One region of the Saccharopolyspora sp. NPDC047091 genome, then DNA from elsewhere that is predicted to be linked to it. Evidence: riboswitches for the same ligand, from Rfam matches in the RefSeq annotation. Region 1 holds a riboswitch; each other region holds the start of a gene.

Region 1 (7,674 bases):
CCGAAGCGGTCGCCCAGCTGGTTCCGTTCTTCTTCGGCACGATCTGACGCATCGACTCGGGGCGCGGCGCCGGGGTGCGCGTGTCGCGCACCGCGCGGAGCCGCCACCGGACCCGGTGCGGGCACGAGCCGACGCGTGCACCCCGGCGCATCGATCACGGAAGTCGGCACGCGGAACCGGACATCGCGGCCGCAGGGCCGCCGAACACGAGTGCGGAGACGTGGGCCGACTGGAGACGAACCGGGCTGTATCAACGCGGAGATCTGTTCCACCGTCGGAGCGACCCTGCCCGACGGCACCACCCCGAAGACCGTGGACATCTGGTCGGTGCCCGTGGGCGGTCGGATCTTCATCCGCTCCTTCAACGGCACCCGGGGCAAGTGGTACGGGCCCGCGCTGGAGACCGGGCGGGGACGCATCTCCGCCGGAGGAGTGCGGAGGAGCGTGCGTTTCGCCGCTGTTCCCGCTGATGACGAGGAGACCAACCGGGCGGTGGACGCCGCGTTCCTCGACGAGTACTCCGACAGCCCGTATTCGGTGACGATGTCGACCGAGCCCGTGCGCCGGAACACCCTCGAGGTCGTCCCCGTGGACTGAGCTCACGGGCAGGGGCGGTCTCCCGGGATGCGCCCCCTGCCCGCTCGCCGAGGGCGCGGGCCGGTCGGGTCGGGGAGGTCAGGCCCGGGTGCTGCGCAGCGCCTTGGTGCGGGTGATCGGTTCGCCCGACTCTCCGGTGCGCCGGCCGGAGGTGAACTCCGCGTACTCCGGGCCGTCCACGGCGTACAGGGCCAGGCGGCCGCGGGCGTCGGCGTGGATGCCCCAGCCGTAGCGCTTGCCCAGCGGCGAGGAACGCAGGCAGGCCCTGCTCCGCGCGAAGAACTCCCGGCGGGCGTCCGCCCGCTCCTCGTCCGGGATGGCGGCCCGGTCCGCGAAGACGGTGAAGATGACGTCGCCGGACGTGAACTCGTACGGGTGCTCGGTGATCAGCCGGTAGGTGCGCGCGGCGACCGACGGCGCCTCGGCGTTCAGCGGGGGCACCGTCGCGGTGGTGACCGGGCAGTCCTCGGCCACCTCGATGAACGTGTTCGTGCGATCGACCCGTTCCATGGCCGGAACGGTACGCCGGGGGACCGACGTCGGATGGGGAAGCGGCCGCTCCTCGAATCCGGTCCTCCTCGCCTCGGACCGCGATCGGCTGACCCCCGATCGATGACGAACACCGGGCGAACGCGATTCTCCGACCCGCCGCCCCCTCCGCTCGGGCACGTCCGGGTGAAAGGCGGGCGGGGCCGGTAGCGCAGCGCGGCCCGCCGCGAACCGTCGGCGACGCACCCCGGAGCAACGGAGTCGCACGCCGTGACCAGGCGATTTACGTTGTGCGCATGCAGCACATCACCCTGATCTGCGGAGACTGCAACGGCAAGGGGTGCAGCAACTGCGGCGGCACCGGAACGATCACCATCGTCGAGGACTAGGGCCGCGCCGAGCGCCCGCGAACCCCGCCCCGAGCAGGCCGTGCGCGACGGGGAACGCTGCTAGCGTGCCGAAATGGCCGCCAACGGGACCGTTCTGGTCATCGGATCCGGGGTGATCGGGCTCAGCACCGCCGTGGTCCTCGCCGAATCCGGCGTGCCGGTGCGCGTCCGCACCGACGAACCACCCGCCGACACCACCTCCGCCGTCGCCGGCGCGATCTGGGGTCCGGCACTGCTGCAACCCGCCGCTCGGGTGCGCAAGTGGGTCGCCGACACCTACCACCGGCTGGTCGAGCTCGCGGCCGACCCGGACAGCGGGGTGCACCTCGCCACCGGGCGGATGGCCGCGCGCGTCGACCTCGGCGACCAGCTGCCGCCCGAAGCGCTGCTGCTGCCCGACCTGCGCCCCTGCACCGCCGACGAGCTGCCCACCGGATTCCGCAGCGGTTACCGGGCGACGCTCCCGTTGATCGACATGCCGCGCTACCTCGACCACCTCACCGGCAGGCTCCTCGCCGCGGGCGGCGAACTGCTGATCAGCCCGGTGTCCTCGCTGGCCGACGCCGCGGGCGAAGCCGACCGCATCGTCAACTGCACCGGCGTCGGCGCGCACGAACTCGTCGGCGACCCCGGGGTGCGCCCGGTGCGCGGACAGCACGTCATCGTGCGCAACCCCGGCATCACCGAGTACTTCGTGGAAGTCGGCGCAGGCCCCGAGTTCACCTCGTACGTGCCGCACGGCGACCACGTCGTGCTCGGCGGCGTCGCGCGCGAGCAGGACTGGTCCCGCACGCCCGACCGCGAGGACGGCGCCGCCGTGCTGCGCCGCTGCGCGGACGTCGAACCGCTGCTCGCCGGGGCCGAAGTGCTCGGCGCCACCGTCGGACTCCGCCCCGGCCGCGACGCCGTCCGCCTCGAAGTGGAGCGGTTCGGCGGCGCCACCGTCGTGCACGACTACGGGCACTCCGGCTGCGGCGTCTCGCTGTCCTGGGGCTGCGCCGCCGAAGCCGCCGAACTCGTCCTCCACCCGACGCGCTGACCGGGCGGGGCGGCAGCAGCGGAGCCGGCTCCCCGCGCAACGGCAGCCCGCGGCCCAGGTCGGCGCGGCTCAGGCCAGTGCGTCGACCACCCCGTCGATCTCCTCGGCCAGCGTGAAGTCCTTCGCGGTCAGACCACCCGCCGAATGCGTCGAGAGGGCGAACACGACGGTGCGCCACCGGATGTCCAGATCCGGGTGGTGGTTCTCGCTCTCCGCGATCTCCGCGACCCGGTTCACGGCCTGGATGGCCTGCGGGAAGCTCGCGAACTCCACGCTCCGCACGATCGTGGTGCCGTCCTGGGCCCACTCCGGCAGGCGGGACAGCGACTCGGCGACCTGGGTGTCGTTCAGCAGTTCGGTCATGCCCACATGGTGGTCGTCGGACGGCCGGAACGCGACCGTCGACCCCCGGCCCGGTGGTGGCACGTAGACTGCCGTCGCCACGGGAGTCCAGCGCGCTGGGCTGAGAGGAGGGGCGAATCCCCTCGACCGTCCGCACCTGAACCGGATCATGCCGGCGCAGGGAGGTGTCGCGATCAGCTCGAGTTCGCACGCGTGGCCGAGACCGGTGTGCTACTCGGGAGGACCGTTGAACCCCTTACTGCGCTGGGCCGCGGCACTCGCCGCAGCCGCGCTCACCACCGGATGTTCGCTCATCGGGAGCTCCGGCGAGGACACCGCGGCGCGCACCGTCACCCTCGTCGCGCACGACTCGTTCGTCGCCGACCCCGCGCTGCTCGCCGACTTCGAGAAGCGCAGCGGCATCCACCTGGAAGTCCGCAACAGCGGCGACGCCGGAGAGCTGACCAACAAGCTGGCGCTGTCCCAGGCCGCCCCGCTCGGCGACGTCGCCTACGGCGTCGACTCCACCTTCGCCTCCCGCGCGCTGCGCTCCGACGTGTTCGCCCCCTACCGGCCCGCCGCGGCCGACCGCGGACCCCAGCGCTACGCCCAGGGTGGGCAGGACCGGCTCACCGCCATCGACGTCGCCGACGTGTGCATCAACATCGACCCCGCCTGGTTCGCCGCGCACCGGCTGCCGGAACCGGCGACGCTGCAGGACCTCACCGACCCGCGGTACCGGAACCTCACCTCGATGCCGGACCCGACGACGTCCTCCCCGGGGCTGGCGTTCCTGCTCGGCACCATCGACGCCTTCGGCGAACCCGGCTGGCAGGACTACTGGCGTGCCCTCGACGCCAACGGCGTGCGGCTCTCCTCCGGCTGGGAAGAGGCCTACAACCAGGACTTCTCCGGATCCACCGGGCAGGGACCGCGGCCCATCGTGCTGTCCTACGCGTCCTCGCCCGCCGCCGAGGTCGACGACAGCGGAGCGCCGCGCACCAAGGCGCTGCTCGACACCTGCTACCGGCAGGTCGAATACGCGGGCGTGCTCACCGGCGCCGCGGACCCGCAGGCGGCGCGAGAAGTCGTGGACTTCCTGCTCTCGCCCGAATTCCAAGGCCAGGTCGCCGACCAGATGTACGTGTACCCCGCGCTCGACGGGGTCGCGCTGCCGAAGGGGTGGACGGCGAGTGCACCGCTGCCGCCGCGGCCCAGGGAACTGCCCGCCGACGAAGTGGAGAACAACCGGGACCGGTGGGTCGAGCAGTGGCGGACGCTGGTCCGGGGATGACCGGCGAACTCCGGCGCCGGGTGCCGGTGGCGCTGGCCGCGGTGCTCGTCCTCGGCTTCCTCGGGGTGTTCTTCGCCTGGCCGGTCGCGGCGATCATCGGGCTCGGCGTGCGCGGCGACGTCGGAGCGGTGCTGGCCGAGCCGTCCACCTGGCGCCTCGTCGGCTTCACCCTCGGCCAGGCCGCCGCGTCCACCGCCGTCGCGCTGCTCTGCGGACTGCCGCTCGCGTACGTGCTCGCCCGGCTCGTCGTGCCCGGCAAGGGACTGCTGCGGGTCGCGGTGACCGTGCCGTTCGTGCTGCCGACGATCGTCGTGGGCATGGCGTTCCGGGCGCTGTTCGGCGCCGACGGGGGAGTGCTGCCGATCGTGCTGGCCAACGCGTTCTTCAACGTCGCCGTTGTCGCGCGCACCGTCAGCGGGCTGTGGAGCCACGTGGACCGGCGGATGGAGGACGCCGCGCGCTCGCTCGGCGCCGGACGACTGCGCACCTTCAGCTCGGTGACGCTGCCCGCGCTGCTGCCCGCGATCGGGTCGGCGGCGGCCGTCGTGTTCCTGTTCAGCGCCACCAGCTTCGGAGTGGTGCTGGTGCTCGGCGGGGGACGGCTGCGCACCTTGGAGACCGAGATCTACCTGCGCACCGTGCAACTGCTGGACCTGCCCGGCGCCGCGGCGCTCTCCCTGCTCCAGCTGGTCGCCGTCGTCGCCGCGCTGCTCGTGGCCACCCTCGCGCGCCGCCGCCGGGAGACCGCGCTGCGGCTGCGCGCGCCCGCGACCACCGCCCGGCCGCCGCAGGGCGCGGAGTGGTGGATCGTCGGGCTAGCCGGTGCCGTGCTGTGCGCGCTGCTCGCGCCGATCGCCACGCTGCTGGTGCGGTCGGTGTCCACCCGGGACGGGTGGGGGCTCGCGGGATACCGCGCGCTGCTGGGCAGCGGGCAGCCCGGAACCTTGGAGGTCACCGGGCTCGAAGCCGCGCTGAACTCGGTGCGCACCGCGGTGGACGCCACCTGGATGGCACTGCTGCTCGGACTGCTCGCCTCGTTCGTGCTCGTCGCCGTGCGGCGGCGGTTCGTCGCCGAGAGCCTCGACCTCGCGCTGATGCTGCCGCTGGGGGTGTCCGCGGTGACCGTCGGCTTCGGCTACCTGATCACGCTCGGCTCGCTGCCCGGGGACCTCCGCACCTCACCGCTGCTGGTGCCGTTCGCGCAGGCGCTGGTGGTGACGCCGCTGGTGATCCGCACCGTGCTGCCGGTGCTGCGGGCCATCGACGACCGGCTGCGGCAGGCCGCGGCGACGCTGGGTGCCGGACCGTGGCGGGTACGCCGCGAGATCGACTTCCCGCTCGCGGTGCGCTCGGTGCTGGCCGCCGCCGGTTTCGGATTCGTCGTCGCGCTCGGGGAATTCGGCGCTACCAGCTTCCTGGCCCGGCCCGATGCGCCGACGCTGCCGGTGGCCATCGCCCGGCTGCTCGGCAGGCCGGGCGAACTCAACTCGCAACTCGCCTACGCCGCCTGCGCGCTGCTGATGATCGTCACCGTGCTGGGCGTGGTGCTCATCGAACGGCTGCGGGTGGGCACCGACGCCGTGGAGGACTTCTGATGGGGCTGGAAGTGCAAGGGCTCACCGTCCGCTTCGGCGACACCACGGCGGTGCGCGACGTGCGGCTCTCGGTGCTGGACGGCGAGGTGCTGGCGCTGCTCGGCCCGTCCGGCTGCGGGAAGTCCACGCTGCTGCGGGCCGTCGCCGGGCTCGAGCGCCCCACGGCGGGCTCCGTGCGCTGGAACGGGCGCGACCTCGCCGCCGTGCCGGTGCACCAACGCCGGTTCGGGCTGGTCTTCCAGGACGGGCAGCTGTTCCCGCACCGGAACGTGGCGGGCAACGTGGCGTTCGGCCCGCGGATGCGCGGCGTCGGCGGCGCGGCCCGGGCGGCGCGCGTCGCCGAGCTGCTCGAACTCGTCGGGCTGGCCGGGTACGAGGACCGGCGGGTCACCGACCTGTCCGGGGGCGAGGCGCAGCGGGTCGCGCTGGCTCGGGCGCTGGCCGCCGATCCGGAGCTCCTGCTGCTGGACGAACCGCTCTCCGCGCTGGACCGGATGCTGCGCGAGCGGCTCGCGGTGGACCTGGCCGCACTGCTCGGCCGCGGCGAGTCGACCGCGCTGGTCGTCACGCACGACCACGACGAGGCGTTCACCCTCGCCGACCGGGTCGCCGTCATGGCCCGCGGCACGATCTTGCAGGCCGACACTCCCGACCTGCTGTGGCGCCATCCCGCGGACGAGGAGGTGGCCGCGTTCCTCGGCTGCACCACCTTCCTGCCCGCGGAGGTCCGCGACGGCGTGGCGACCTGCGCGCTCGGCGCCGTCGACGTGACCGCGAAGGACGGGGCGGCACGGCTCGGACTGCGAGCCGCCGGAGTGCGCGCCCGGCGCATCCGGCCCGGCGATCCCGCACCGGCAGGACCGCTCGGCGCGGTGCGCGAGCGGGTGCACCGGCACGACCACGTCCGGCTCGCCGTCACCGTGCCGGAGCTCGGGCAGGTGGAGGCCGTCGCGCACATCGCCGACGCTCCCGCGGTCGGCGACGAGGTCCGGCTGCGCCTCGACCCGGACGGGGTCGCGCTCGTCGGCGGTGACTGACCTCGCCTGCTTCGTCCGCCGCGTTCGCGAGCCGTCCGGCTCCGGTGCGGTGGTTCCAGGGCCGCGGAAGCCACCGCACCGGACCTCGATCAGACGTCCCGGGTGACCATGCGCAGCACTGTCGCCGAGAGACCGATCACCAGGTAGCAACCGGCGCGCAGCAGGCCCGTGGACAAGGTGTCCGTGAAGATCGGATCCCGCAGCACGTCGATCACGGCCGACCAGTCGGTGGTGATCAGCAGCGGGCGCATCCACTCCAGCGACGGCACGGTGCCCAGCACGCCGAACACGATCAGCGCCGCCATGGTCCCGGTCATCACCACCAGCGGGTGCTCGGTCAGCGAGGACAGCGCCAGTGCCACCGCGCCGACCGCCGCCATCTGCGCCGCGCACCACAGCACCGCCAGCGCGATGCGCCCCAGCGCCGCGCCGAGCGACAGCGTCGTCCCGGACAAGGTCACCAGGCCGTCACCGCCGACGATGATCAAACCGGTGAGCAGGCCGCTGACCGCCAGCACGAGCACGGACAGCAGCACCATCAGCAGCACGCCGGCCGCCTTGACGCCCACCAGCCGAACCCGGCTGATCGGCGCGATCAGCAGCCCGCGCAACGTGCCGTGCGAGGTCTCGCCGGCGATCGCGTCCGCCGCGACCATCGCCACCACCAGCGGCAGCAGCATCGTCTGCGCGAGCACGATGCTCGCCACCGGCAGCACCAGCCCGTTGCCCGCGACCGCGCTGAGCACCGGTGGCCCGCCGCCGCGGCTCGGACCGCCGGTCAACGCGATGCCCGCGCCGATCAGCACCGGCAGCCCCGCCAGCATCAGCAGCGCCAGCAGGTTCCGCGGCCGCCGCAGCACCCAGCGGAACTCGGCCAGCAGCACCCTGCCCA
Region 2 (7,674 bases), on a different contig from region 1:
CCGGGGGCGGCGCGGCAGCGTACCGGTGGCGGAGCTGCCGATGAGGTGCTCCAGGGTGGCCTTGCGGGTGGTGCCCTCGGTCCAGGCGAGCACCACGTCGAGCTCCAGGTCGGGCAGCGCCTCGACGAACTCGACGTCGGCGATGAGCAGGTCGGCGCGCTGCTCCTCGAGCACGGTGCGCATCTGGTGCGGGCGCAGCCCGGTGTTGAGCAGCACCACGTCGGCGCCGATCTTGCCGCAGGCCACGATGGTCTCGACGAGCCCGTGGTGGTTGCGGCACAGCACCGCGACCCGGCTGGTGTCCCGGATGCCGCGGGCGCGCAGCCCGCGGGCGAGGCGGGTGGTGCGCTGCTCCAGTTCGAGGAAGCTCAGCGCGCCGCGCTCGTCGATCACGGCGGGCCGGTCGGGGTGCCGGATCGCGGCGACGGCGTAGCCCAGCGCGGGGGTGACGCCCCAGCGCCGCCAGGCGAAGACGATGCGCAGCAGCTTGTCCGGGCGCATCGGGCGGACGACGCCCTGCCGGGTCAGCAACCACAGCGTCTGCAGCGGTGGGGCGAGGCGATCCGCCCCGGCCCGGACGGCCGCCTTCGCCGCCTCGCCTCGTGTCCGTATCGCCGGCCGTCGCAACATCGCCACGCGTCTCCTCCGATTTAGCTACTCATCGGTAGATAATGCCTCGGGGGACGACGCGGGGGAAGGGCTCACCGGTCCGGAACGGGGTGTTCCGGTGCCGCCGCCGACACCACGGCCTCCCGGATCGCGGCCCGCAGGCGGCCCGCCTCCAATGGTGCCAGCACCGCGGTCTCCCCGGGCGGTGCGACGACCACGACGTTGCCCTGGTTCACGTACACCGCCATGTTCCGCCGCCGGCCAGCCACATCGCGGCAGCTCACCTGCCACTGCTCGTTGTCGGTCACGCGACCTCCCCTCCCTCGCGGGACGTTCGTCCGGTACGTCCTCCGGTAGTAAGACGACTCAGGATCACCGACGTGACGGGTGTTCGCCTGATTAATCTTGGAATTTCCACCGGGAGGTTGCCCGCGGGGTTCCGCCGCCGGTCGGAGCGGCCCTGGGAGACTGCGATCATGGCTGGTTACGACAGGTTGCTGTGGCGCACCCTGCACCGCGTGCTGCTGGTGCTCGCGGTCGGCGTGCTGGGTCTGCTGCTCGGTCTCGGGCACGGCCCGAGCCGGGCCGACTCGCTGTTCGGCGTCCTCGTCGTGGCGCTCGTGGCGCTGCCGGTGTGGATCACGTACCAGCGGATGACGCCGGTCGCCCGCGGCAACCTGCGCGCGCTGCCGCGGCACCGGCCGCTGATGGCCGCGATGATCGGGCTGCTGGGCCTGGTGGCGCTGCTCGTGCTCTGCTGGACGCTGTTCAACGCGCTGAACCCCGGCACCCTCGCCCCGCTCACGCTGGCGCTGGTGGGCGTGGTGCTCGCGGCGCTGGTCGCGCTGCTGAACCGCGTGCTGTGAACGGGTTCCCCGCGGCCCCGGTCGAGCGGGGCCGCGCGGGGGAACCGGTCAGACCGGGCGGACCGTCAGCGCGCCCGGCTCGGCGGTGAACGTCAGCGCACCCTCGAAGTCGGCGATCGGCAGCTCGTCCCGCACCAGCCGGTGCGGCGCGTCCGCGGTCTCCACCTGAACTTCGGTGGCGGCGAAGGTCTGCTCGGCGAAGTCCGGGCCCGCGAGCCGGACCTCGAGCCGCTGCTCGTGCAGCGTGATCGCCGCGGAACCACCCGGCACCGAGACCGGCTCGCCGTCGGCGGTGACGATCAGGCTGCCCTGGCCCTCGGTCTCCGGGCGCACCGCGACGTGCGAGAGGGCGACGTCGCGCCGGTCCTCGGACGCGGTGACGCCGATGACGTCCCGCGACTCCGGCCCGCCCGTCTCGTCGCCGCGCACGGCCAGCAGCGGGGCGCGCAGCTTCGCGGCCAGCCGGTACGGCTGCCAGGAACCGGCGCCGATCAGGTTCACCACCGAGGTGATCTCGCTGTCGGCGAGCAGCCGCTCGCTGCCCACGGCCGGGGTGATCTCGATGGCCGCGACCCCGCGCTCCTCCAGCAGATCGCGCAGCGCCTTGGCGCGCAGCCTGCTGTTGCGGTCGAACCCGCGGGTGATGGCGACGGCTCCGGACGTCCCGCCCTGCGCTGCGGCGTCGGCGAGACCGGCCAGCGGAGCCCAGACCTCCGCCGGATCCGGCCGGGTGGAGCGGCGGGAGCGGGCGGACTGAGGGGCGTCGGCAGTGGTGTCCATTGCGTCAACTTTAATCCGCCACGCAGGGTCGCCTCACTAGGCGATCAGCTGTCGGCGGTGTGACTTCCCTCGCGCCTACGCGTCCCAGGTGGTGACGACGAGATCGCCGTCACGTTCCAGCTGTTCGTCCACGGCCCGCTCGCACTCCGCGCAACGCTCCGTGATGCGGCGGCTCGACGGTTCCTTGGTGGCCGGCCAGGTCTCGTGCGGGAGCTTGATCGTCGTGTCGCAGAGGGTCTGCACCGGATCCCCGGCGGGTCTGGCGCCCGGGCGCACCGTGATCGCGTGCCGGAGGCGCTTGCCCGCTCCGACGATCCACCACACGTGCTCTTGATCGGGGAACATGTGCCGTCCCACCCCCATACCTGTCAGGACGACCCGCGGGCGCAGTTCGTCCGGCTTCGGTCCACTGGCCGGATCTCGAACTCTAGACGGAACGACCAGCTGCCACGTTGCATTCGCGTAGCGGCGGCTGGCGCCGGCTGCGCTGCTCCGATCGTGTGAGAGCGACTGTTCGGCCCAGCGGTCTGACCCCGCCGCTGACGTGCTGCTGCGCCGCTCGACCCAGCGAACCGAGCCCGAGATCTGCTTGTGGTGAGAAGGATCACCGATCATGCTGATCGCCGATCTCCGCGCTCGTCGTCCGCGGACGAGTCGAGCGGAAGAGGAGGCGCGGCCGTGACGGACCTGCACTTCCCACGTCCGCCCGAGGATCCGCAGGAACCCGGTTCGCTCACCCGCTGGCTGGTCCGGGACGGCGCCCGGGTCCGCAGCGGCGCCCCGGTCGCCGAAGTGCTGACCGGTGGAACGCCGCGCACGGTGCGCGCCCCGGCGAGCGGGACGCTGTGGCGGCAGGGCAGGGCGGGGGAGCGGTTCACCGCGGGCGCGATCATCGGCCTCGTCGAGTGAACCGCCGGGTTGACGCCCGTTGCTAGGTTGGGGCCAGTGACGCGGGGTGCCCGGGCGACCGGGCTGAGAGCAGACCCGTCGAACCTGACCTAGTTCGTGCTAGCGGAGGGACGTCACCGACGTGACCACTCGTGCTGCCCAGACCGGCCGTCCTGCCCAGACCGGCCCTGCTGACCAGACCACTCGTGCCGCCCGGTCCGGCTCCGGGCGGATCCCGAACGTGCTGACCATCGCGGGCACCGACCCCAGCGGTGGGGCCGGGATCCAGGCCGATCTGAAGGCCTTCTCCGCGAACGGCGCCTACGGCATGTCCGTGGTGACCGCGCTGGTCGCGCAGACCACCACCGGTGTCGCGGAGGTCCGCGAGGTGCCGCCGGAGTTCGTCACCGCCCAGCTGGCGACGCTGCTCGACGACGTGCGGGTGGACGCGGTGAAGATCGGGATGCTGGCGAACGCCGAGGTGATCCGCGCGGTGGTCGCCGTGCTGGACCGCTACGCCCCGCCGCACGTGGTGCTGGATCCGGTGATGGTCGCCAAGAGCGGGCACCGGCTGCTCGCCGACGACGCGGTGGCGGTGCTGCGGGACGAGCTGCTGCCGCGGGTCGACCTGATCACCCCGAACCTGCCGGAGGCGGCGGACCTGCTGGGCGAACCGGAGATCACCGGCTCGGCCGGGATGGCCGCGCAGGCCGAGCGGCTCGCGGACCTGGGCGCCAAGCAGGTGCTGCTCAAGGGCGGGCACCTGCGCGCGGAACCGGCGAGCGCCGACTTGTTCCGCGGCGACGGGGAGGTGCGTTGGCTGCGCAGCGAGCGGATCGACACCACGAACGACCACGGCACCGGCTGCACGCTGTCGGCGGCCATCGCGGCGCTGCGCCCCCGCAGGCCGGACTGGGCGAGCGCGGTGCGCGACGGCAAGGAGTACCTGACCGAGGCGTTGCGGGCCGCGGAGCGCCTCGACGTGGGGCGCGGGCACGGGCCCGTGCACCACTTCCACCGCTGGTGGTGAGATCGGAGGAGCGGAGATCATGAGCAGGTTGCCCGATCCGCCCGCGGGCGGTTTCTGCGCTAAGGCCTGGGAACGCACCGCCGAGCTGCAACGGGCCGTGGTGGCGCACCCGTTCAACGCGGCGCTCGCCGACGGCACCCTCGACCGGGAGCGGTTCGCGTTCTACATCGTGCAGGACGCCCGCTACCTGATCGCGTTCGCGCAGGCGCTGTCCGCGGCCGCGACCCGGTCCGATGATCCGGCGGACGCGGCGTTCCTGGCGGGGGCCGCGCGGGGTGCGCTGGTGGAGGAACGCCGGTTGCACGCGGGCTACGTCGAGGAGTTCGGGCTGTCCGCGGACGATCTGGCGGGCGCGGGCGTGGTCACCTCGCCGTCGTGCACCGCCTACACCTCGTTCCTGCGGGCGAGCGCGCTGGTGGACCCGTACCCGGTGCTGCTGGCGGCGGTGCTGCCGTGTTTCTGGGTGTACCAGCACGTGGGCAGCGAGATCCTCGCCGCCGTCGGCGACGCGTCGGCGCACCCGTACCGCCGGTGGATCGAGACCTACGCCGACGAGGAGTTCGCCGAGGCGGTGCTGGCGGCCCGCGAGCTCACCGACCGGGCGGCGGCCGCCGCCGACGAACCGGTGCGGGAGCGGATGCTGGCCGCGTTCACCCGGGCGAGCGAGTACGAGTGGATGTTCTGGGACGGCGCCTGGCGGCTCGAGCAGTGGCCGACGGCGCGGTGGATCCCGCGGTGAAAGTCGTTGCGGCGGCACGGTTTTCGCACGTCGGCGGGCCGCCCGATCCGATCACCCTCCGCAACGGCCGCCCGCGCGCGACGGGGGCGGTGCCGCGGGTGGTCAGCGGTGGTGGGGGCGCTCGCGAGCAGCGTGATCAGGAGCACTTTCGGACCGTGTTAACGAACACCCTCAGCCACGACGATGAGGCAAACGACACGTTCGTTCGGCGTGTTCGGTCGTGGGGGGTCCGCCTCCCACCGCGCGGGGTTCGGTGGCCTTGAGTACGGGGACTTCAATTCTGATCATGCTGGCGGGGATGCTGGTGCCGGTGCTGGCCGCAGCCCCCTTCTACATCGCCGACCGCCGGGCGGACGCCGAGTCCGCCCAGGCGGAGACGGAGCCTGAGACATCGTCCGCGGACATCCACGTGCTGCGGCCCCGCGCCGAGGGCACCTGCGAGACCGGGCAGGCGGCGGCCTGATCGCGTCGCCGCCCGGCTCGGCGGTTCAGTCCCCGTAGATGGACCAGGCGAGCTTCGACTTGGCCTCCTGCAGCGCGTCCAGCGTCGACCGCTCGTAGCCGCCCTCCTGCGGCTGCGGCGGCACCTGGAGGCCTTCGCTGAGGCCCCAGCCGGAGCCGCGCTGGATCAGCGAGCGGTGCTTGTTCGTGTAGTACCCGGAGTTGATCGACACGGCGACGCCGTGCGCCCCGGCCGCCGCGGCCATCAGGTGCATGTGGAACCGGGTCGACAGCCAGCGCTGGCCGGCGGCCGCGGGCAGCCCGTGGTCCATGATCTCGGAGAACGGGTAGAAGCGGGCGCCGGGCAGGTCGTGCTCGACGAGGGCGAACACCTCGCGGTCCACCCGCGGGATGCCTTCGATGACGCCGACCTGCTCGGGCCGCACGTCCCAGGCGCGCAGCGTGTCGAGCAGGAACCCGGCCAGCGCGGGCACCGTGACGTCCAGCAGGTCCGACTGCAGGCAGATCATCACGTCGCGCAGGTCGTCGGTGCGGTACAGCTCGGGGGCGATGCCGAAGAACATGTCGTCGCCGGTGGCGGTGAGCTGGCCCGCGGAGTCGAGCAGTTCGGCGGACGGTTCGTCGCGCACGTCGATCAGCTCGAACTGCGAGGCGAGGTTGCGCACCAGCGGGCGCGCCTCCTCCGGTGTCGGCCACAGGCCCTGCCCGGTCATCACGGCGCGCCCGCCGGAGCGGCGCACCGCGGCGACCGCGCCCGCCAGCAGCCCGTAGTGCCGCGGCCAGATGGAGTTGATGAACCCGCCGCCGATGATGTGCACCAGGTCGGCGCGCGCGGCGAGCTCGATGCCCGCCAGCCAGTGCGGCGCCAGCCCCGGGTTGATCATGGCGTGCTGCACGAACGACGCCACCTCCCACGGTTCGTCGGAGGGCGCCGACCAGCACAGCCGCCACAGCGTGTCGGTGAACCGGACGTGCGGGTGCAGGTGGCCGAGCAGTACTTCGCTGGGGCCGGGGTTGGGGCAGTCGAGCCACACCTCGCTGTCCGGGGCGACCTGGGCGAGGTACTTCAGCCAGGTCGCGGCGATCAGCTCGTCGCCGTAGTTCGGATTCCCGGTCGTGGCGACCAGGTACAGCGTGGGGGGCGTTGCGGGACTCGACACTGGGTTCTCCACCGTTCGGGTTCGCGGCTGGGCGCGGTAGGCGCCGAACCTAACAACACGGTGCGGTGGGTCCCGCTCGGAGGCATCCGCGGCGGCCGCGCGGGGGCGCGTTCGGCGGCGGCGCGCTGCTCCGGTCGGCCGCAACCCGGTGCGCGCGCAACAGGAACGGCGGCAACGACTCGGTGATATCACCGAGTCGTTGCCGCCGTGGGGCGTGCGGTCAGTTCTGCTCGTGGAGCTGGTCGCGGAGCCGGTCGATGCGGTCGCGGGTGCGGCGGAACTTCGCCTCGTAGTGCTCGTGGAACAGCGCCGTCGGCAGCGTCGAGACGGTGACGCCGAGCTCGTTGCCGGTGGCGGGCTCGTCGGGGACGGGTTCCGTGGCGCGGTCCGCGGCCGTCTCCTGGCGGGGGATGGGGTGCGGTTCGGCGTCGGCCTCGCCGGTGGCGGGCCGCGCGGTGGCCGTGGTCCCGGCGGCGGCCGCCGGGGCGGTGGCCCGCGGGGCGCGCAGCGCGTGCTTGCCGGTGGGCGGCCCGTCCGCGTGCGTGCGGGCCCGGCGCAGCAGCGGCCAGAAGAGCAGGGCGGCGACCACCGCGCCGCCGGCGAAGGACAAGACGACTAGCTCCACGTACTCGCTCCGAATCAGTTCCGCTGGACGGCTTCGGTCGGTTCGGCTTCGGCGGTCTCGGCGGGTTCCGCGGGTGCGGCACCACCGTTGAAGGGGGACTCGAGCGGGATCAGGTAGCTCTGGGTGTCCCCGCGCGGCTCCGGCAGCCACACGTGGTGCGCCGGTTCGCCGACGAGTTCGGCGTCGATGACGTTGTCGATCTCCTGCGCGGCGATCTCGTTGCTGGAGGCGCCGACGAGCCTGCCGACGTTCTCCAGGGAGGACATGACCGCGGTGCGCAGTTCCTCCATCCGGGCCTGCTTGGTGTGCAGGTCCTGCAGGACGTCGAGCCGCAGCTGCTCGGTCTCGGCGTCGCGCCTGCCGCACTCCCAGCGGGTGCGGGCGAGCAGTGCGTCGGCTTCCTCCTGCGCGGTCGTGACGACCGACTTGTACTCGTCCCGGATGGCGTGGCGCATGGCGCGCTCGCGCTCCCGGATGTCGGCGAGGCTCTGCTCGTGCTCCCGGCGGATCTCGCG
Region 3 (7,674 bases), on a different contig from region 1:
ATCGGCGGCATCAAGGCGCACCTGTCGCTGCGGTCCTCGCTGTTCCGGCACGCGCTGCGCTGCACGCTCGCCGTCGCCGTCGGCATGGTGATCGTGCTGCTGCTGGACGACCCGTCCGCGTCCACGCTGCTGCTGGCGCTGTACGTGGTGCTCGCGCCCGCCGCGCGGGACAGCATGAACGGCGCGCTGGAACGCACCGGCGGCGCGGTGCTCGGCGTGGTGGTGCTGGCCGCGCTGATCACGCTGCTGCCCGGGGTGTACCTGCTGGTGCCGGTGGTCGTCGTGGGCATGCTGCTCGGCGTGGAACGGCTGCGCACCGACTACCAGGTGCTGCTGAGCTCGCTGATCGTGGTGACCGTGGTCGACCAGGCGATGCGGCTGGACCGGCCGCTCGCGAACATCGCGATCAGCTTCGCTTCCAACACGGCCGTCGGCGCGGCCATCGCGCTCGGCGTCGGCTACATCAGCTTCATCGTGCTGCCCAGCAGCATGGTGCCCGACGTGCGCGGGGCGATCCGGTCCACCGTGTGGTCGGTGTCCGAGCTGCTGCGCAGCGTGCGGGCCGCCGGGCAGGGCCACCAGGTCCGCGCCGCCATGCAGTCCGCGCACGTGCTGGCGCTGCGGCGGACCCAGGACCTGCTGGGCATGCCCGCGCTGCTGGACGAACCGGACTCGGACGAGGACCCGCAGACCACGCGGGCCGCGGCGATCGCGCTCGACGCGCTGCGCCAGGACGTGGCGACGCTGGCGTTCCGGCCCGAGGACGAGCTGGCGGTGGCGGTGCCCGCGCTCAAGGCGGTGGACCAGCTGCTCAGCGGGCGGAGCAACCCGAAGATCCCGGACATCCAGTCCGCCGGGGCACCCGAGACGGAACTGCTGGCCAGCTCGCTGGTGGAGAACGCGCTGCACGCCCGCGCGGCGATCGACCAGACCCTCGGCAACGAGCCGTGGAAGAGCTACACGATCAACTTCGTGCGGACCGAACGGCTCCGCATCCGCTGATCACCAGGTGCGCGGCCCGTTCGACCAGGCAGGTCGGGCGGGCCGTGTCACGTCGCGGCGGTTCGGTTCACCGCGCGAGGTCCGGGCTGGAGGCCCGCGCCCAGAAGCGCTGCGGGATGCGGCCCGCGCCGACCGCGAGGCGGCCCGCTTCGACCGCGGCGCGCATCGCGGCGGCCATCCGCTCCGGGTCCTGGGCCCGGGTGACGGCGCTGGCCAGCAGCACCGCGTCGCAGCCCAGCTCCATCGCCAGCGCCGCGTCCGACGCGGTGCCGATGCCCGCGTCGAGCACGACCGGCACCGACGCGCGGGACACGATCATCTCGATGTTGTGCGGATTCCGGATGCCCAGCCCGGTGCCGATCGGCGAACCCAGCGGCATCACCGCCGCGCAGCCCACGTCCTCCAGCCGGGTCGCCAGCACCGGGTCGTCGTTGGTGTACGCGAGCACCACGAAGCCCTCGTCGACGAGCTGTTCGGCCGCGTCGAGCAGCTCCACCGGATCCGGCAGCAGCGTGTCCTCGTCCGCCACCACCTCCAGCTTCACCCAGTTCGTCTCCAGCGCCTCCCTGGCGAGCTGCGCGGTGAGCACCGCCTCCGCCGCCGTGCGGCAGCCCGCGGTGTTCGGCAGCGCCTCGATGCCGAGCCGGTGCAGCAGGTCCAGCACACCCGTGCGTCCTCCGGCGTCGGCGCGGCGCATCGCCACCGTGGTCAGCTCGGTGCCGGACGCCAGCAGCGCCCGCTCCAGCACCGACAGGTTCGCCGCTCCCCCGGTCCCCGTGATCAGGCGGGAGCCGAACTCGCGGCCCGCGATCACCAGCGCGTCGTCCACGTCAGCCTCCCTGCACGGCGGTGAGCACTTCGACGGCCGCCCCGTCGCGGAGCTCCGTCGCCCGCCAGTTCGCCCTGGGCACCACGGTCCCGTCCACGGCGACCGCGACCCCGCGCTCGGGCACGCCGAACTCGGCGAGCACCGCCGCCAGCGTCGCGTCCGCCTGCACGGGCCGTTCCGCCCCGTTGATCACCACTTGCACGGTCGACCTCCTCCGTCGCCTGCGGGTACCGGTCCGGCGACCGGTGGTTCGCGGCCCGACAGCTCCGCCAGCACCGCGTCCGCGGTGATCGGCGCGAGCAGGAAACCGTTGCGGTGGTGCCCGGTCGCGGCCAGCACCCCCGGTTCCAGTTCGCCGATCACCGGCAGGTTGTCGTGCGTGCCGGGCCGCAGCCCGGCGACGGCTTCGAGCAGCTCGTACTCGGCGATGCCCGGCAGCAGCCGTTCCGCGTCGGCCAGCAGATCGCGGACGCCGCCCGCGGTGACGGCCTCGTCGAAGCCCGCGTCGTACTGGGTGGCGCCGACGACGAGCCCGCCGTCGTCGCGCGGCACCAGGTAGACCTGCCTGCCGTGCACCGGGCCGCGCACGGTCCGCGCCGGTGGGGGCACCGCGCTGGGGCGCGCCCGCAGGCGCAGCACCTCGCCCTTGACCGGGCGGATCCGGCCGCGGAGCGCCGGGTGCAGGTCACCGGAGCGGGCACCCGCGGCGATCACCACGACGTCGCAGCGCAGCACCTCCGCATCCAGCTCCACCTCGCCCGGCCGCACCCGCCGCACCGCGCCGTCGCGGAACCGGGCGCCCGCCGCCTCCGCCGCGGCCCGCAGCGCGGCCAGCGCCAGCCGGTTGTCCACCGCCAGATCTCCGGGCACTTCCAGGCCGCGCCGCACCGCGGGCCCCAGCGACGGTTCCAGCCGCCGCACCTCCCGGCCGCCGAGCCGGGTGACGGTGCGGCCCAGCGCGGCCAGGTGTTCGGCCAGCATGTCCAGCTCGGCGCGGTCCGCACCGTCCACGCCGACCACCAGCGTGCCCTCCCGGCGCAGCCCGGACGGCAGCCCGGACTCGCGGGCCAGGTCGGCGGCGAACGACGGCCAGCGGCGCAACGACTCGGACCCGAGCTCCAGCAGTTCCTCTTCGCCCGGCGCGGCTTCGGCGACCGGTGCGAGCATCCCGCCCGCGACCCACGACGCCCGCCGCTCCCCCGCGTCGACGACCTCCACGCGGTGTCCCGCGCGCGCGGCCGTCCACGCGACGGAGAGACCGATGATCCCGCCACCGACGACGGTGACGGCCGACTGCTGCTGCATCTGCGCTCCCTGCGCCGGCATGACCCGGATCAGGTTCGACGGTCGGGGCCTGCGCCCCCTCTCAGCCCGGATCCCGGGCTCCCGTGCCAACCACCACCACCGTACTCATCCGCCCGCGCGAGGTCAGCCGCCGCCCGGCCGCGGACTACCCTGGGGTCATGCCCGGATTGGACGGTGTCGGCATCCGCACGCGGCTCGCCGACGCACGGCTGTACCTCTGCACCGACGCGCGGGCGGAGCGGGGTGATCTGGCGGAGTTCGCCGACGCCGCGCTGTCCGGCGGCGTGGACATCATCCAGCTGCGGGACAAGGCTCCCGGCGGTGCTCCGCTGGAGGCGCGCCAGGAGCTCGCCGCGCTGGAGGTGCTCGCGGACGCGTGCGTGCGGCACGGCGCGCTGCTCGCGGTGAACGACCGCGCGGACGTGGCGCTGGCCGCGGAGGCCGACGTGCTGCACCTCGGCCAGGACGACCTGCCGGTGGCGACGGCCCGGCGCATCGTCGGCGACGAGGTGGTGGTGGGCCGCTCCACGCACGACGTGGTGCAGGCGGACGCGGCCGCGACCGAACCGGGCGTGGACTACTTCTGCACCGGGCCGGTGTGGACCACGCCGACGAAACCCGGCCGGGAGGCCGCGGGCATCCAGCTGGTCCGGCACGCCGCGGAGCACCGCGGGCACGGCAGGCCCTGGTTCGCGATCGGCGGCGTCGGCCACGACAACCTCGCCGAGGTCGTCGCGGCGGGCGCGGAGCGGATCGTGGTGGTCCGGGCCGTCACCGAGGCCGACGACCCGCGCGCCGCCGCCGAATCCCTCAAGGCCGGACTGTCCGCCTGACCCGGCGGGTCCCGGCACGACGAACGGGCTGCGTCTCGTGGGGCTGAGACGCAGCCCGTCCGGCTGCCATCACCCGGTGACCGGGCTCCCGATCAACCCGTGATCAGGGTCAGGCCGTAGGCGTCCAGGATCTCGTTGACCGGCTGGAAGTAGGTCGTGCCACCGCTGGTGCAGTCGCCGGACCCGCCGGAGGTCACGCCCTGGGCCTGGTCACCGGCCAGCCACGAGCCGCCGGAGTCGCCGGGCTCGGCGCACGCGTCGGTGCGGGTCAGCCCGGTGACGGTGCCCTCGGCGTAGTTCACCGTCTGGTTCTTGGCCTGGACGGTGCCGCAGTGCCAGCCGCTGGTGGAGCCGGAGCGGCAGATCGAGGCGCCCTCGGCGGCCTCGGTCGAACCGGCGACGCTGACGGTGCCGCCCGCGTAGTCGTTCACCAGGCCGCGCGGGGTCTCACCGGACGCGGTCTCCACGTAGGAGTAGTCGTCCCCGGGGAACGAGGAGCCCGCGAAGGTGCCGGACGGGGTGCTGGTGCTGTCGCCCTGGCTGCCGCAGTGCCCGGCGCTGACGAAGCCGCCCTCCACGGAGAAGCCCACGGAGCAGCGCGCGGAGTTCTCGATCGTGTAAGCGTTGCCGCCGATCACGTCGGCGAGGATGCGCGGTGCCTCCGCGGACTCGACGACGTGCACGGCCTGCGCGTCCACCCCGGTGGAGTGCACGAACTCGTTCGCGGCCGCACCGGCGCCCTCGGCGGCGGTGACCACGACCGAGTTGGCGGCCGAGTCCAGGTACCAGCCGGTGACGCCCTGCGGCGCCTGGCGGGTGTTGAGGCCGTCCACGACACCGGCGAGCTGCTTGGTGCTGTGCTCGACGACCTTCGGCTCGGCGCCCGCGGCGCGGATCTCGTCGGCCAGGTTCGCGTCGGTGGTGCCGACGACGAGCTTGCCGAGCCCGGCGTCGTAGCGCGAACCGCCGAACGAGTCGGCGAGCACGCCGCGCAGCGTCCGGTCCGCGGTGTTGGCGATGGCCTCGCTGTGCAGCCGGGCCTGCGCCTGGTCGGCGGTGAGGCCGAAGTCGCGCTGCATGGCTTCGAGCTGGGTGGCGGCCTTCGCCTGCGGCGCCGGGGCGACGGTGGCCGAGGCGGGCATGGTGAAGGCGGCGACGGTTCCGGCCGCCAGCACGATCGTCCCGGCCATTCTGGCCGCGAGCTTGCGCGTCATAGGTGGGTCTCCTACTCCTTGAGGTGGGGCTCAAAGATCCCTACGAGGAGCCAGTATTGGTGGGGACCACCACCCGGCACATCCACCTTTCGACGCATCGATGCGCAAAAATTCCCGGTTATCCGGCAGTTCTGCCGAATAACCGGGAATCATCACCATTCGCTGTGCTCCGGTCACGGAGCGTCCGGCTGCTCCTGCTGCGCTGATTCACCGCCCGCGGAACCGCGTTCTCCGGTGGTTCCGGATTCGGGCTGCCGCGCTCCGGTCGGTTCCGGGGCTTCGGAGGCGCCGGTATCTCCGGTGGGTTCGGTGGCCTCGCTCTGCCCGGTCTCGGTGGTCTCGGACGCGCCGGAGGTGGGTTCGCCGGAGGTGTTCTCCTGGGATTCGGAACCGGTCTCCTGCTCCGCCGAGCTGCTCGGTTCCGCGGTTTCCGACTCCTGCGGCACGGCGTCCCCGGTGTCGCGGTGCGCGGCGGGCGTGAAGACCTTGCTGATCGTGGTGCCGCCATCGCCGCCGGAGAGCGGCTTGCCGACGACGCCCTCGAAACCGGTGATCAGGAGCATGCCCAAACCGAAGATGAGGGCGCTGGTCGCGGCGACGACGCCCCAGCGGAGGCGGCGGCCGCGCGGCGGGGCGACGACCTCGGTGCCCGCTCCGGCGGCGTCCTCGGCGGCGGCGTCCTCGGCGGTGGAGTGCTCGGTGGTGGGGCGCTCGGCCGCGGCGGTGGCGTCACCGGCGGTGGTCCCCCAGCTCAGCATCCGGGTCCGCGCCTCGGCGGGGTCGAGCCTGCGCGTCGCGTCGGGATCGCGGTCGACCTGCTCACCGCCCGGCCAGTGCATCCCGGGCAGCTGGATCTTGCGGGTGGCCTCGTCGGCGGGCGCCTGCGGGCGGAGCGCCGGAGCCGCGGTGCCGTTGACCGGCGTGGCGGCCACGTACTGCTCGACCCTGGTGGGCTTCTTGATCCCGGCGCGGGCGACGACGACGTTCGCCTTGTCCTTGGTGACCTCCAGCTTCTCCTTGGTGGTCTCCAGCGAACGCTGGTACAGGGCGCCGCCGACGGTGATCACGACACTGGTCAGGCCCGCGCCGAAGACGGTGCCCGCGACCCCGAGGTACGACCCGAGGAACGCCGCGGTCACCGAGGCGAGCGCGCCTCCGGTGACCTGCGTGGCGGACAATTCGATCTTCTTCGATTTCTTTTCCGCGGGCTCATCGTCGTCGGTTCCGTTCGCCCCCCGTTCGGCATTCTCCTTCGCCACTGTGGCTCCTACTTGATCTGGTGCGCGCTCTCTCGAACCTGTCAACGGATGATCTCGCCACAATTCTCCCGATTGTTGCACTTTCGTGATGACTGCCACTTCGGGTAACGAGGAGAAGACCCGCTGATTTCGATCCAGGCGGTGTGGGAGCGGAGCGGTACGGCAGAACCGGCATTGCGCCGGGCAGCGGAAACCGGGCGCCGCGAAGGCGCGAACCGGTGGCCCCGACAAGGGGCGCTGCGGTCTCCGGCGGCACCGTCGGCGCGGGAGACAGCGCGGGACCCGGCTCGGCGCCGGGTCGGTCGATCACTGCGGCGGGTTGAGCCGGGCGACGAACTTGTACCGGTCGCCGCGGTAGATGGAGCGGACCCATTCGACGGGCTCGCCCGCGGAGTCGAAGGAGTGGCGGGACAGCAGCAGCATCGGCAGGCCCACGTCGGCGCCGAGCGTCTCGGCCTCCTCCGGGCTGGCCAGCGCGGTCTCGATGGTCTCGTCGGCGTGCCCGAGCTCCACGCCGAAGTGCTCGCGCAGCACCCGGTACAGCGAGCCGCCCGATTCGAGCCTGCCGGTGAGGCCGCGGAACCGGGACAGCGGCAGGTGGGTGGTCTCGATGGCCATCGGTTCCCCGTCGGCGAGCCGCAGCCGCCGCAGCCGCAGCGCGGTCGAGCCGGGCCGGGTGCCGAGCAGGGTGGCGAGTTCCTGGTCGGCGGGCTCCTCGACGACCTCCAGCAGCCGGGACGCCGGCTGGCGGCCCTGGGCGCGCATGTCCTCGGTGTAGCTGGAGAGCTGGAGCCGCTGCGCGACCTTCGGCTTGGCGGCGAAGGTGCCCTTGCCCTGCACCCGCAGCAGCCTGCCTTCGACCGTGAGCTCGGCGAGCGCCTGGCGCACGGTGGTGCGGGAGACGTCGAACTCGGCGGCCAGCGCGCGCTCGGTGGGGATCGGCGAGCCGGGGGGTAGCGAGCGCAGCATGTCGAGCAGGTGCTGCTTGAGCCCCCAGTACTTGGGTTCGCGCTGCGCGCGCACCGGGGTGTCCGCCCCGCCGGACACCGACGTTTCCAGCATTCGTCCTCCTACCGCCGAACCTGCCGCGATGGCCGCCGCTCCAGCACCCGATGTCCGGCCGCGGCCCCGGGCCGCCACCTCCCCGCACGAGGGGTGACCGCACGCGGCGGGGGTGGGTTCGCCCACCCGCGCGCCGCACCTGGCCCGTCCAGCATGCCTGACCGAGGACA

Evidence for each region. Region 1 has a riboswitch for thiamine pyrophosphate ahead of ABZ805_RS15305 (thiamine ABC transporter substrate-binding protein). Riboswitches for the same ligand answer to the same signal wherever they lie in the genome.
Region 2: linked by a shared signal. The riboswitch ahead of thiD (bifunctional hydroxymethylpyrimidine kinase/phosphomethylpyrimidine kinase) and the one ahead of ABZ805_RS15305 (thiamine ABC transporter substrate-binding protein) in region 1 are both predicted to bind thiamine pyrophosphate.
Region 3: linked by a shared signal. The riboswitch ahead of thiO (glycine oxidase ThiO) and the one ahead of ABZ805_RS15305 (thiamine ABC transporter substrate-binding protein) in region 1 are both predicted to bind thiamine pyrophosphate.

The regions. Positions count from the first base shown of each region.
Region 1 is NZ_JBEYUS010000030.1:13,078-20,751, forward strand. It holds gene ABZ805_RS15280 (alpha/beta hydrolase) at 1-47, shown strand, start outside; gene ABZ805_RS15285 (DUF2255 family protein) at 211-597, shown strand; gene ABZ805_RS15290 (DUF6157 family protein) at 676-1,107, opposite strand; gene ABZ805_RS15295 (FAD-dependent oxidoreductase) at 1,549-2,514, shown strand; gene ABZ805_RS15300 (4a-hydroxytetrahydrobiopterin dehydratase) at 2,584-2,877, opposite strand; TPP riboswitch at 2,947-3,057, shown strand; gene ABZ805_RS15305 (thiamine ABC transporter substrate-binding protein) at 3,104-4,150, shown strand; gene ABZ805_RS15310 (iron ABC transporter permease) at 4,147-5,745, shown strand; gene ABZ805_RS15315 (ABC transporter ATP-binding protein) at 5,745-6,782, shown strand; gene ABZ805_RS15320 (ABC transporter permease subunit) at 6,872-7,674, opposite strand, start outside.
Region 2 is NZ_JBEYUS010000015.1:21,691-29,364, reverse strand. It holds gene ABZ805_RS09785 (AMP-binding protein) at 1-630, opposite strand, end outside; gene ABZ805_RS09780 (hypothetical protein) at 702-917, opposite strand; gene ABZ805_RS09775 (hypothetical protein) at 1,086-1,475, shown strand; gene ABZ805_RS09770 (hypothetical protein) at 1,524-2,255, opposite strand; gene ABZ805_RS09765 (hypothetical protein) at 2,331-2,612, opposite strand; gene ABZ805_RS09760 (lipoyl domain-containing protein) at 2,934-3,164, shown strand; TPP riboswitch at 3,197-3,292, shown strand; gene thiD (bifunctional hydroxymethylpyrimidine kinase/phosphomethylpyrimidine kinase) at 3,286-4,173, shown strand; gene ABZ805_RS09750 (TenA family protein) at 4,193-4,912, shown strand; gene ABZ805_RS09745 (hypothetical protein) at 5,199-5,375, shown strand; gene ABZ805_RS09740 (polysaccharide pyruvyl transferase family protein) at 5,401-6,534, opposite strand; gene ABZ805_RS09735 (hypothetical protein) at 6,755-7,159, opposite strand; gene ABZ805_RS09730 (hypothetical protein) at 7,174-7,674, opposite strand, start outside.
Region 3 is NZ_JBEYUS010000049.1:9,842-17,515, reverse strand. It holds gene ABZ805_RS20155 (FUSC family protein) at 1-1,002, shown strand, start outside; gene ABZ805_RS20150 (thiazole synthase) at 1,070-1,831, opposite strand; gene thiS (sulfur carrier protein ThiS) at 1,833-2,033, opposite strand; gene thiO (glycine oxidase ThiO) at 2,021-3,136, opposite strand; TPP riboswitch at 3,126-3,231, opposite strand; gene thiE (thiamine phosphate synthase) at 3,295-3,969, shown strand; gene ABZ805_RS20130 (S1 family peptidase) at 4,062-5,183, opposite strand; gene ABZ805_RS20125 (hypothetical protein) at 5,357-6,361, opposite strand; gene ABZ805_RS20120 (GntR family transcriptional regulator) at 6,749-7,504, opposite strand.